Chelativorans sp. AA-79: one gene and its partners. The protein of the gene in region 2 interacts with the protein of the main gene of each other region in a pairwise test. Links are inferred from orthologs where the notes say so. Each region holds a gene or a part of one and is shown on either strand. Other genes may lie near its edges.

Region 1 (3,658 bases), 500 kb from region 2 along the record:
CGCGGGCCGCAGGCCGACGATCGCGTCGACGATCTTGTAGAGGATCGCCGATCCGATGCCGCACCAGATGATGGTGACCAGCACCGCGACGAACTGGACCCAAAGCTGCGAAGCGATGGAGAAGTCCTCGCCGCCCGTTCCGCCGAGCCACGGCGCGGTGAAGATGCCGGTGCCGAGCGCGCCGACGATGCCGCCCACGCCATGGATGCCGAACACGTCAAGCGTGTCGTCATAGCCGAACCTGTTCTTCACCACCGCCACGAAGAAGTAGCAGACCGCGCTGGCGATCACGCCGAGGACGATGGCACCCACCGGGCCCACCGTGCCGCAGGCCGGGGTGACGGCCACGAGGCCCGCGATCATGCCGGAGACCGCACCCAGCATTGAAGCCTTGCCGCGATGCAGGGCCTCGACCACGCTCCAGCCGATGATCCCGCCGGCGGTCGCCGTGAAGGTGTTGATCATGGCGAGAGCCGCGCCGCCGGTGGCTTCCAGGTTGGATCCGGCATTGAAGCCGAACCAGCCCACCCACAGGATCGAAGCGCCGACCATGGTGAGCGTCATCGAATGCGGCGCCAGGATCTCCTTGCCCAGGCCGGTGCGCCTGCCGACGAGAATGCAGCCCACGAGGGCGGCGATGCCCGCATTGATGTGGACCACCGTGCCGCCGGCGAAGTCGAGCGCGCCGAGATTGAAGAGATAGCCGCTCGAATCCCAGACCATGTGCGCGACCGGGAAGTAGACGAAGGTCACCCACAGGACGGTGAAGAGCACCACCGCCGAAAACTTGATGCGCTCGGCAAAGGCGCCGACGATCAGCGCCGGAGTGATCACCGCGAAGGTCATCTGGAAGCAGATGAAGACATATTCCGGGATGACCACGCCGTCGGTGAAGGTCGCGGCGGTCGAATCGACGGTGACGCCGGACAGGAACAGCTTGCCGAAGCCGCCCCAGAACGGGTTCGTGCCGCCGCCGAAGGCGAAGGAGTAACCCCAGAGCACCCAGACCACCATGACGACGGCGGCAATCATGGTGCACTGCATCAGCACCGAGAGCGCGTTTTTGGCGCGCACGAGGCCGCCGTAAAAGAGCGCAAGGCCCGGCAGGGTCATGAACAGGACGAGAAGCGTCGCCACCATCATCCAGGCGACGTCGCCCTTGTCCATGACGGGTGCCGCCGCCTCGGCGGCCTCTTCCGCGGCCTCCTGTGCGACTGCGGGAAGGGCGGCGAAGGCCGCCAGTGCAAGCGTGCCCGCCCCGGCCGCACGCTTGGCGAAGTCGATACTCGGAAATCTCATTCTATTCTCCCTGGACAAATCCGGATGGCGATCACAACGCATCGGCGTCGGTTTCGCCGGTGCGGATGCGCACTGCCTTTTCGATGCTGTAGACGAAGATCTTGCCGTCACCGATCTGGCCGGTCTTGGCAGCGTTCGCGATCGCTTCCACGGCCTTGTCGGCGATGTCCGCATCGACCGCGACCTCGATCTTGACCTTGGGCAGGAAGTTCACCGCATATTCGGCGCCGCGATAGATTTCCGTGTGCCCCTTCTGCCTTCCGTAACCCTTCACTTCGGTGACGGTCAGCCCCTGAATGCCGAGCTCGGTCAGTGCTTCGCGCACTGCCTCGAGCTTGAACGGCTTTATGATTGCCATCACGAATTTCATCAGGTTTCACCTTTGCTCTAGCGGACAAGCCGCGTTGCATGTGCCGCCGGGCAACCCCCGCCCGAGGGCACCAGCGATGGCAAAGGGGAATCAAGAGCCGTGCCAATTGCTGGGCAGCGGCTTCAAGTTTCTTTAATCATTGAGGAAAAGTCGGTCGGCTCATAAAGCCGGCTAAACGAGGCAGGCGAGATATGCACAATAGATGTGCAAAAACTGCATTTTGCCTACTTTGTTCGCATTCGCAGCAGACCCTCCTGCGCGACCGAGGCTATGAGCACGCCATTCCGGGAATAGATGCTGCCGCGAGAGAGCCCCCTCGCTCCTCGCGAGGAGGGGCTGTCCTGGGTGTAGAGCAGCCAGTCGTTCAGAGAGTCCGGCCTGTGAAACCACATGGCGTGGTCAAGGCTGGCCATCTGGAGTTCCGGATCGAACACCGAGCGCCCATGGGGAAAGGTCGCCGTGTCGATCAGCGTCATGTCGGAGAAGTAGGCCAGCACGGCCGCCTGCAGGGCGCGGTCGCCCGGCACCGGGCCTGTCGCCCGCATCCAGACGTGCTGGAAGGGCGGCAGCTTGTCGTTTGTCGTGTAGTGCTCGACATTGACCGGCCGGATCTCGACGGGCCGCTCGCGCTGCCAGTAGCGGCGGATGGCCTCGGGCACTTCGGCGCTGAGCATCGCCATGAACTGCGCCTGGCTGCGCAGGGAATCCGGCGCGGGGACTCCTTCCGGCATGGACAACTGGTGCTCCAGCCCTTGCTCGTCCACCTGGAAGGACGCGGAGAGGGCGAAGATGGCCTGTCCGTGCTGGATGGCGACCACGCGGCGGGTGGTGAAGCTGCTCCCGTCGCGAATGCGGTCCACCTCGTAGATGATGGGCACGGCGGGGTCGCCGGGCCGCATGAAGTAGCAGTGCAGCGAATGGACGTGCCTTTCCGGGGCCACGGTGCGCTGCGCCGCGACCAGCGCCTGGCCGATCACCTGCCCGCCGAAGACGCGCTGCCACCCCACCTGCGGGCTGCGGCCGCGAAACAGGTTGTGTTCGAGCTTTTCGAGATTAAGTATGTCGAGAAGCTCCTGCATTGCAGACGACATCCGGGTCCCTCCGACGGCGTTGCGGTACGGTTGAGAAACCGGAGGGCAGGTGCGAAGTCAAGACGTGGACAAGCGGAGAAGCGGATCATGAGCGTGGCGAGCGAAGACAAGCGGCTGAGCGGACCGTTCGACGTCATGATCGCCGGAGCGGGATATGTCGGGCTCGCCATCGCCGTTTCCCTTCGCCACGCCCGCCCTGGAATGAAGGTTCTCGTGGTCGATGCCGCCCCCGAAGGTGCCTGGGAGCGTGACGGCCGCGCTTCGGCTATTGCCGCCGCTGCGACCCGCATGCTGCGTCATGTCGGGTGCTGGGACGAGATCGCGCCGGAGGCCCAGCCCATCACGGAGATGGTCGTCACCGATTCGCGCACGTCTGATCCGGTGCGTCCCGTCTTTCTTACCTTCGGCGGTGAAGCAGCACCCGGCGAGCCCTTCGCCCACATGGTGATGAACCGGGACATGAACGGCGCCTTGCGGTGGCGAGCAAGCGAGCTCGGCATCGACATCGTGCAGGGCGTTGCGGTCGAGGGCTTCGAGACGGACCATGCGGGGGTGAGCGTTCGCCTTGCGAATGGCGTATCGTCCCGCACACGCCTGCTCGTGGCGGCGGACGGCATCAGGTCGCGCCTGCGCGACATGGCCGGCATACGCATCGTCCATTGGGAATACGGACAATCCGGCATCGTCTGCACTGTCGCGCACGAGCGCCCGCATAACGGCCGCGCGGAGGAGCACTTCCTGCCCGCCGGCCCGTTCGCGACACTGCCGCTCAAGGGGAACCGGTCCTCCATCGTGTGGACCGAGCGCACGGAGGATGCCGAGCGGCTGGTAGCAGAGGACGAATTCGTGTTCGAACAGGAGCTTGAGCGGCGTTTCGGCCTCAAGCTCGGCGAAATCC
Region 2 (3,324 bases):
GGTTCGGGAAGCGGAAGGCAGCATAGAATGCGTCGGTGACAGGACCCGCGCCGAGGGCTGCTGCGATCAGCGCCTCGCGCACGAAGCCCAGGACGCGGCTTGCCATCGTGGCGCTGCCGACGCTCGCGAATTTGCCGATGAGGCTCATGGGCAGAGCCTCCGGGCTCGGAGGGTGCGGGAAAGCGTAGCGATGCAGTTCCTCACGCCGCTACCGTCTTCGCCTTGCTTCGGTGGTTGCGCCTCGGCGGGCCGTTCTCGATCGTTTCGATGAGTTCACGACGGATCGTCTCCAGACGGTCGGGACTATCGACCTTGGAACCGGTGAGGTCAGTCACATAGAAGGTATCGATCACCTTCTCGCCGAAAGTGGTGATGTGCGCGGAGGCGATGTCGAGCGAAAGGTCGGAGATGGCGCTGGTCACCTCCGACAAAAGGCCGGGCCGGTCAAGGCACTCGACCTCGATCACGGAGAAGCGGTTGGACAGCGTGTTGCGGAGCTCCGCGCGCGGCTCGACGCGGAAGGCCCTGGTGCCGCGGCGGGGCTTGGTGCGCTTCTCCAGCACCTCCGGCAGATAGGCTTTGCCCGACAGCACGTCCTCGATAAGGCGGCCCACGCGCTGCGCGCGGCGCAGCTCGTCCTCGTCCAGTTCGAATTCGCGGCCGATCAGGATCGTGTCGAGCGCGCGCCCATCGGTGGTGGTGAAGATCTGCGCGTCGACGATGTTGGCGCCGGCCGCCGCGCACGCACCGGCAATGACGGAGAGCAGGCGCGGATGGTCCGGCGCCAGGACCGTGATTTCCGTGACGGCTTCGAAAGCATGCGGCTTGACCATGGTGGAGAGGGCCCGGCCTTGCCGGTCGGCCGCACGGATGAAGCCCGCATGGCGCACCTGATCGCCTTCGTCGACCGCAAGCAGGTAATTCTCGTAGTGAAGCCCGACATAGCGGCGCGCCTCGGCTTCCTCCCAGCCGGCTTTCTGGAGTTCTTCCGCCAGGAGCACGCGCGCACCTTCCGCGCGCATTGCGCGCGAGCCTTCGGAGAAGCCGCCAGTAAGCAGGAGCTCGGTCTCGTAATAGAGCGTCCGCAGCAACTGCCCCTTCCAGCCGTTCCACACGCCCGGTCCCACTCCGCGGATATCACAGACGGTGAGCACCAGGAGCAGCTTCAGCCTGTCCACCGACTGGACGATGTGGGCAAAATCCTGGATCGTCTTGCGATCGTTCAGGTCGCGCATCTGTGCCGTCATCGACATCGTTAGATGTTCCTGGACGAGCCAGGCGACCATTTCCGTTTCCGCGGCGTCGAAGCCCATATGCGGGCAGAGCCGCCGGGCAATGCGTGCGCCGGCATCGGAGTGGTCCTCGGGCCTGCCCTTGGCGATGTCGTGGAACAGGAGGGCCGCGTAGAGCACCTTGCGCCAGGGCTTCAGGCCGGGCATCAGCGAATGGGCAAGCGGATGGATGTTCTGCCCGTCTCCGCGCTCGATCTCCGCCAGCACGCCGATGCAGCGGATCAGGTGCTCGTCGACCGTGTAATGGTGGTACATGGAGAACTGCATCATCGCCACGATCTTGTTGAAGTCGGGGATGAGCTTACCCAGCACCCCCGCCTCGTTCATCCGGCGCATGTTGAGCTCGGGATCGCGGTCGGACGTGAGAAGATCAAGGAACAGGCGGTTCGCCTCCTTGTTCCGGCGCAGGTTGCGGTCGATCAGCTTGAGCGAGCGCGTGAGCAGCTTCAGCGCGTCCGGGTGATATTCGAGGCCGTGCCGGTCGGCGAACCAGAAGAGCCTGAGCATGTTCACCGGATCGCGCTCGAATACGCCCTCATTGGCGAGGTTGATGCGGTGGTTGTCGATCACGAAATCGCTGGTGCCGGCAAGCTTGCGCTTGCGGCGCTGGAAGGTAAGGAAAATGCGGTTGAAGCCCGGCACGTGCTTGGCCTGCTCCTCCTCGAGCGCCGCGCAGAAGATCCGGGTGAGATCCCCCACGGTCTTGGCCGTCAGGAAGTAATGCTTCATGAAGCGCTCGACCGGCGACAGGCCCGGATGGCTCTTGTAGCCCAGCCTTTCGGCGATATCGCGCTGGATGTCGAAATGCAGCCGCTCCTCCGCCTTGCCGGTCAGGAAGTGCATGTGGCAGCGCACGGCCCAGAGGAAATCCTCCGCCTTGGCGAACTGTAGATATTCCTGGCGGGTGAAGACGCCCTTTCCCACCAGTTCGTCGGCTTCGCGCACGCGGTAGTAATACTTGCCGATCCAGAACAGCGTGTGGAGGTCGCGCAGCCCTCCCTTGCCATCCTTTACGTTCGGTTCCACCACATAGCGGCTCTCGCCGCCCTTGGCATGCCGCGCGTCGCGCTCGGCGAGCTTCGCCTGGATGTATTCCGCGCCGGTGTCCTTGACGATGTCCTCGTCGAACCGCGCGACGAGATCATCGTAGAGCCCTTGGTCGCCGCAGACGAAGCGTGCTTCCAGCACCGCCGTGCGTATCGTTACGTCGGAGAGCGCCTGCCGGATGCATTCGTCGACGTTGCGCGTGGCATGCCCCACCTTCAGGCCGAGATCCCAGAACATGTAGAGCATGTATTCGGCCACCTGCTCCCCCCAGGGCGTCTGTTTGTAAGGCAGAAGGAAGAGCAGATCGACGTCGGAGCCGGGCGCCAGCGTGCCGCGCCCGTAGCCGCCGACCGCGACAACCGCCATGCGCTCCGCCGCCGACCGGTTCTCGGCGGGATAGACGTGGGTAGAGGCGAAATCGTTGAGCGCGCGGACGATCTCGTCCATGAGATGTGAAAGCCGCGTGGCGCAGGCCGTGCCGCCACCGTCTTCGGAAAGCATTGTCTCCGCCGTCCGCCGGCCTTCGGCGAGCCGCGCCTTCAGGAGTTGCATCACCTTCTTGCGCGCTCCAGCTGATGTCGCGTCGCCTTCGGCCGCGACGGCGTCGAGTTCGGCGCGCAGGCCGGCGGGATCGATGATCTGGTCGAGCTTGAGTGGAACCTTGGCCATACCGTTTCCGCATTAGGCGGCGCTGTATAGCGCGTTTTTCGGCAACAGGGAAAGGCCCGCCCCTTTACCCCTCCATCACGACCCGCTTCAACCTGTACAGCACCTCCAGCGCCTCGCGCGGGCTCATGCCGTCCGGGTCGAGCGCGGTGAGTTCCTCCCGCAGCCGGTCGGACGCTTTCGGCTTCGGCGGTTCGTGACGGATCGCAGCAGAGAACAGCGGAAGGTCGTCGACGATGCGCGCGGCCTTGGTCCCGGTTTCGCCCGCTTCCAGCCGGTGCAGCACGTCGCGCGCGCGCTCCACCACCGCCTGCGGCAG
Region 3 (3,433 bases), 2.4 Mb from region 2 along the record:
TCCTTGTCCAGATTCATCAGCGCTTCACGCAACGAACCGGAGACGGTCGGGACCTTCTTCAGCTCCTTCGGCGGCAGGTCGTAGAGATCCTTGTCCATGGCCTGGCCGGGATGGATCTTGTTCTTGATGCCGTCGAGGCCGGCCATCAGCATGGCAGCGAAAGCGAGGTAGGGGTTCGCCGTCGGGTCCGGGAAGCGGACCTCCACGCGCTTGGCCTTCGGCGAGGAGCCGAAGGGGATGCGGCAGGAAGCCGAGCGGTTGCGTGCCGAATAGGCGAGCAGAACCGGCGCCTCGAAGCCCGGCACCAGACGCTTGTAAGAGTTGGTGGTCGGGTTGGTGAAAGCGTTGATGGCCTTGGCATGCTTGATGATGCCGCCGATGTAATAGAGGCAGGTTTCCGACAGGCCGGCATATTCGTTGCCGGCGAAAGTGGGCTTGCCCTCCTTCCAGATCGACTGGTGCACGTGCATGCCCGAGCCGTTGTCGCCATAGACCGGCTTCGGCATGAAGGTGGCCGTCTTGCCGTAGGCGTTGGCGACCTGATGCACCACATACTTGTAGATCTGCATCTTGTCGGCGTTGCGCACGAGCGTGTCGAACTTGATGCCGAGTTCGTGCTGGGCGGCCGCCACCTCGTGGTGGTGCTTTTCCACGACCACGCCCATGTCGCTCAGCACGCTCAGCATCTCGGAACGCATATCCTGAAGCGAATCGACCGGCGGGACCGGGAAATAGCCGCCCTTCACGCGCGGGCGGTGGCCGAGATTGCCCGTCTCGTAATCCGTGTCGTCATTCGAGGGAAGCTCGGAGGAATCGAGCTTGAAGCCGGTGTTGTAAGCGTCCGCCTTGTATTTCACGTCGTCGAAGACGAAGAACTCGGCTTCCGGACCCACATAGACAGTGTCGCCGATGCCCTCGGCGCGCAGATAGGCCTCCGCCTTCTTGGCCGTGCCGCGCGGGTCGCGGTTGTAGGCCTCGCCCGAGACCGGGTCCAGAATGTCGCAGTAGACGACCATGGTCGACTGGGCGAAGAACGGGTCCATATGGGCCGTCTCCGGCTCCGGCATCAGGACCATGTCGGACTCGTTGATGGCCTTCCAGCCGGCGATCGAGGAACCGTCGAACATCACGCCGTCGGCGAACATGTCCTCGTCCACCGCGACAACGTCCATCGTCACGTGCTGGAGCTTGCCCTTCGGGTCCGTAAAGCGCAGATCAACGAACTTCACCTCGTTGTCCTTGATCTGCTTCAAAATGTCCTGTGCTGTCGTCATGTGTCTTCAACCCCTGTAAATGACAACTCTTCTTGCAATCGGCCCTGTCGGCCTGTTCAGACCGCATCGGGGCCGGTTTCGCCCGTCCGGATGCGGATGACTTCCTCGACATTGGAGACGAATATCTTGCCATCCCCGATCCGGCCCGTCTGGGCGGCCTTGCGGATGGCCTCGATGGCCGCATCGACCATATCGTCCACCAGCACCACCTCGATCTTCACCTTCGGCAGAAAGTCGACCACGTATTCCGCGCCGCGATAGAGCTCGGTGTGGCCCTTCTGACGCCCGAAGCCCTTGGCCTCGGTAACGGTGATGCCCTGAAGCCCGACTTCCTGAAGGGCTTCCTTCACCTCGTCGAGCTTGAACGGTTTGATGATCGCCTCGATCTTCTTCATGTTTCGGCGGCCTCCGATTGCTTTAAAAGCGGGGTTCGCCCCCGCTTCGCCCATTCGTATGCAGGAACCGTGCCAGTCGGCCGGACCCGCTGGTGTGCAGGCCGGTGCCGGTCCCGCAATGCGCTGGCGGGCCTGTGCCGGCAAACGATTCGGGGATCGCGTCGCGGGGTCGGCCAGACTCCTGATAAATCTGCCTAATAATTGAGCATCTTGCTTAAAAAATGGCCTTCGGTCGTGCCGATATTTACGGCGGATCCGATCGGAGCCAATATCGGCCACCTAACGGATGACCCCGCTATGCACGAGATTCTGTCTCCGGAAGAAATGGGACGCGTGGACCGGCTCGCCGCCGAGGCCGGGCCGTTGGAGAGCTACGACCTGATGCGCAATGCCGGCGCGGCGGTGATGGACGAGATCCTTTCGCGCTTCGCGGATGCGCCTGGCTTCGACGTCCTCTGCGGCCCCGGCAACAATGGCGGCGACGGGTATGTGGTCGCGCGGCTGCTTCACGAACGGGGCCTCGATGCGCGGGTCTGGCGTGAACTCGAGCCGAAGCCCGGAAGCGACGCGGCCCGTGCCGCGGCCGCTTGGCCGATGCGCACCGGCGAACTGCGCGATTTCGCGCCGGAGGCGGGGCGTGTGGTGGTGGATGCGCTTTTCGGCGCCGGGCTCGCCAAGCCCGTTTCGGAGACCTATGCGAATGCTCTCGACAGGGTCTCCGCCGCCGGGCCGAAGGTCGTGGCCGTCGATCTTCCCTCGGGCGTCTCGGGGAGAGCGGAGCGGTGCTGGGCAGCACGGCTCCGGCCGATCTCACCGTGACTTTCTTCCGCAAGAAACCCGGCCACCTGCTTTATCCGGGGCGCGCGTTGTGCGGCGAACTCGTGGTGCGCGATATCGGCATCGCCACGGAGGTTCTTGGCACCATCCGTCCCCGCTGCCGGGAAAATGCGCCGGATCTCTGGCAGGCGCTCCTGCCGCGGCCCGGCGTGGAGACGCATAAATACGAACGGGGCCATGCCGCCGTCTTCTCGGGCGGGCCGTCCACCACCGGGGCTGCCCGGCTCGCCGCGCGTGGCGCGGCGCGGATCGGGGCCGGGGCGGTGACGGTGCTTTCCCCTGCGGGAGCCCTCGCCGTCAATGCGATGCACCTGACCTCGATCATGCTCAGGCGGGTAGAGGCGGTGGACGAACTTGCCCTGTTCCGCCGTGAGAGAAGGGCGTCCGCCTATGTGCTGGGCCCCGGCTTCGGCGTGGGAGAGAGGGCGCGCAGCTTTGCCGCCGCCGTGCTGCGCTCAGGCGAGGATGTCGCGACGGCGCATCTGGTGCTCGATGCCGATGGCATTACGGCCTTTGCGCATGAGCCGGAACTGCTCTTTGCGGCCGCGGCCGGCAGCCAGGGCCGCCTCGTGCTCACGCCGCATCCCGGCGAATTCGCGCGGCTGTTCCCGGACCTCGCGGCCGATGAGCAGCTTTCAAAGCTCGGCAAGGCGCGGGCGGCCGCCGCCCGCAGCGGGGCCGTCGTTCTCTTCAAGGGGCCGGATACGGTGATCGCCGCGCCGGACGGCCAGGCCGTCATCAACACCAACGGGACGGCCTATCTCGCGACGGCGGGCTCGGGCGATGTGCTCGCCGGCATGATCTGCGGCCTTCTCGCCCAACAAATGCCGGCCTTCGAAGCGGCGGCGGCGGCGGCCTACCTGCATGCGGAGGCGGGCAGGGCGTTCGGGCCCGGGCTGATTGCCGAAGATCTGCCGGAGGCGCTGC

The links.
Region 1: the proteins of PVE73_RS00410 (region 2) and PVE73_RS02915 interact in binary tests that used the Escherichia coli proteins (3 or more experiments, as listed by UniProt). The link is inferred for Chelativorans sp. AA-79 from one-to-one orthologs.
Region 3: the proteins of PVE73_RS00410 (region 2) and PVE73_RS12015 interact in binary tests that used the Escherichia coli proteins (3 or more experiments, as listed by UniProt). The link is inferred for Chelativorans sp. AA-79 from one-to-one orthologs.

Annotation. Positions count from the first base shown.
Region 1 is NZ_CP120361.1:583,474-587,131, forward strand. Bases 1-2,932 are described here. They hold PVE73_RS02915 (P-II family nitrogen regulator), read right to left. Parts: upstream 1,670-2,932; coding sequence 1,331-1,669; downstream 1-1,330. Other genes in these bases: PVE73_RS02910 (ammonium transporter), read right to left, coding at 1-1,299; tesB (acyl-CoA thioesterase II), read right to left, coding at 1,894-2,760; PVE73_RS02925 (ubiquinone biosynthesis hydroxylase), read left to right, coding at 2,848-2,932. Outside these bases: more of PVE73_RS02925, read left to right, coding at 2,933-3,658. UniProt on the Escherichia coli protein: Involved in the regulation of nitrogen metabolism. Regulates the activity of its targets by protein-protein interaction in response to the nitrogen status of the cell.
Region 2 is NZ_CP120361.1:82,768-86,091, forward strand. It holds PVE73_RS00410 ([protein-PII] uridylyltransferase), read right to left. Parts: upstream 3,009-3,324; coding sequence 201-3,008; downstream 1-200. Other genes in the region: murJ (murein biosynthesis integral membrane protein MurJ), read right to left, coding at 1-148; mutS (DNA mismatch repair protein MutS), read right to left, coding at 3,073-3,324.
Region 3 is NZ_CP120361.1:2,475,771-2,479,203, forward strand. What follows is about bases 1-2,707. They hold PVE73_RS12015 (P-II family nitrogen regulator), read right to left. Parts: upstream 1,670-2,707; coding sequence 1,331-1,669; downstream 1-1,330. Other genes in these bases: glnA (type I glutamate--ammonia ligase), read right to left, coding at 1-1,274; PVE73_RS28250 (NAD(P)H-hydrate epimerase), read left to right, coding at 1,967-2,488; PVE73_RS12020 (NAD(P)H-hydrate dehydratase), read left to right, coding at 2,452-2,707. In the rest of the region: more of PVE73_RS12020, read left to right, coding at 2,708-3,433. UniProt on the Escherichia coli protein: P-II indirectly controls the transcription of the glutamine synthetase gene (glnA). P-II prevents NR-II-catalyzed conversion of NR-I to NR-I-phosphate, the transcriptional activator of GlnA. When P-II is uridylylated to P-II-UMP, these events are reversed.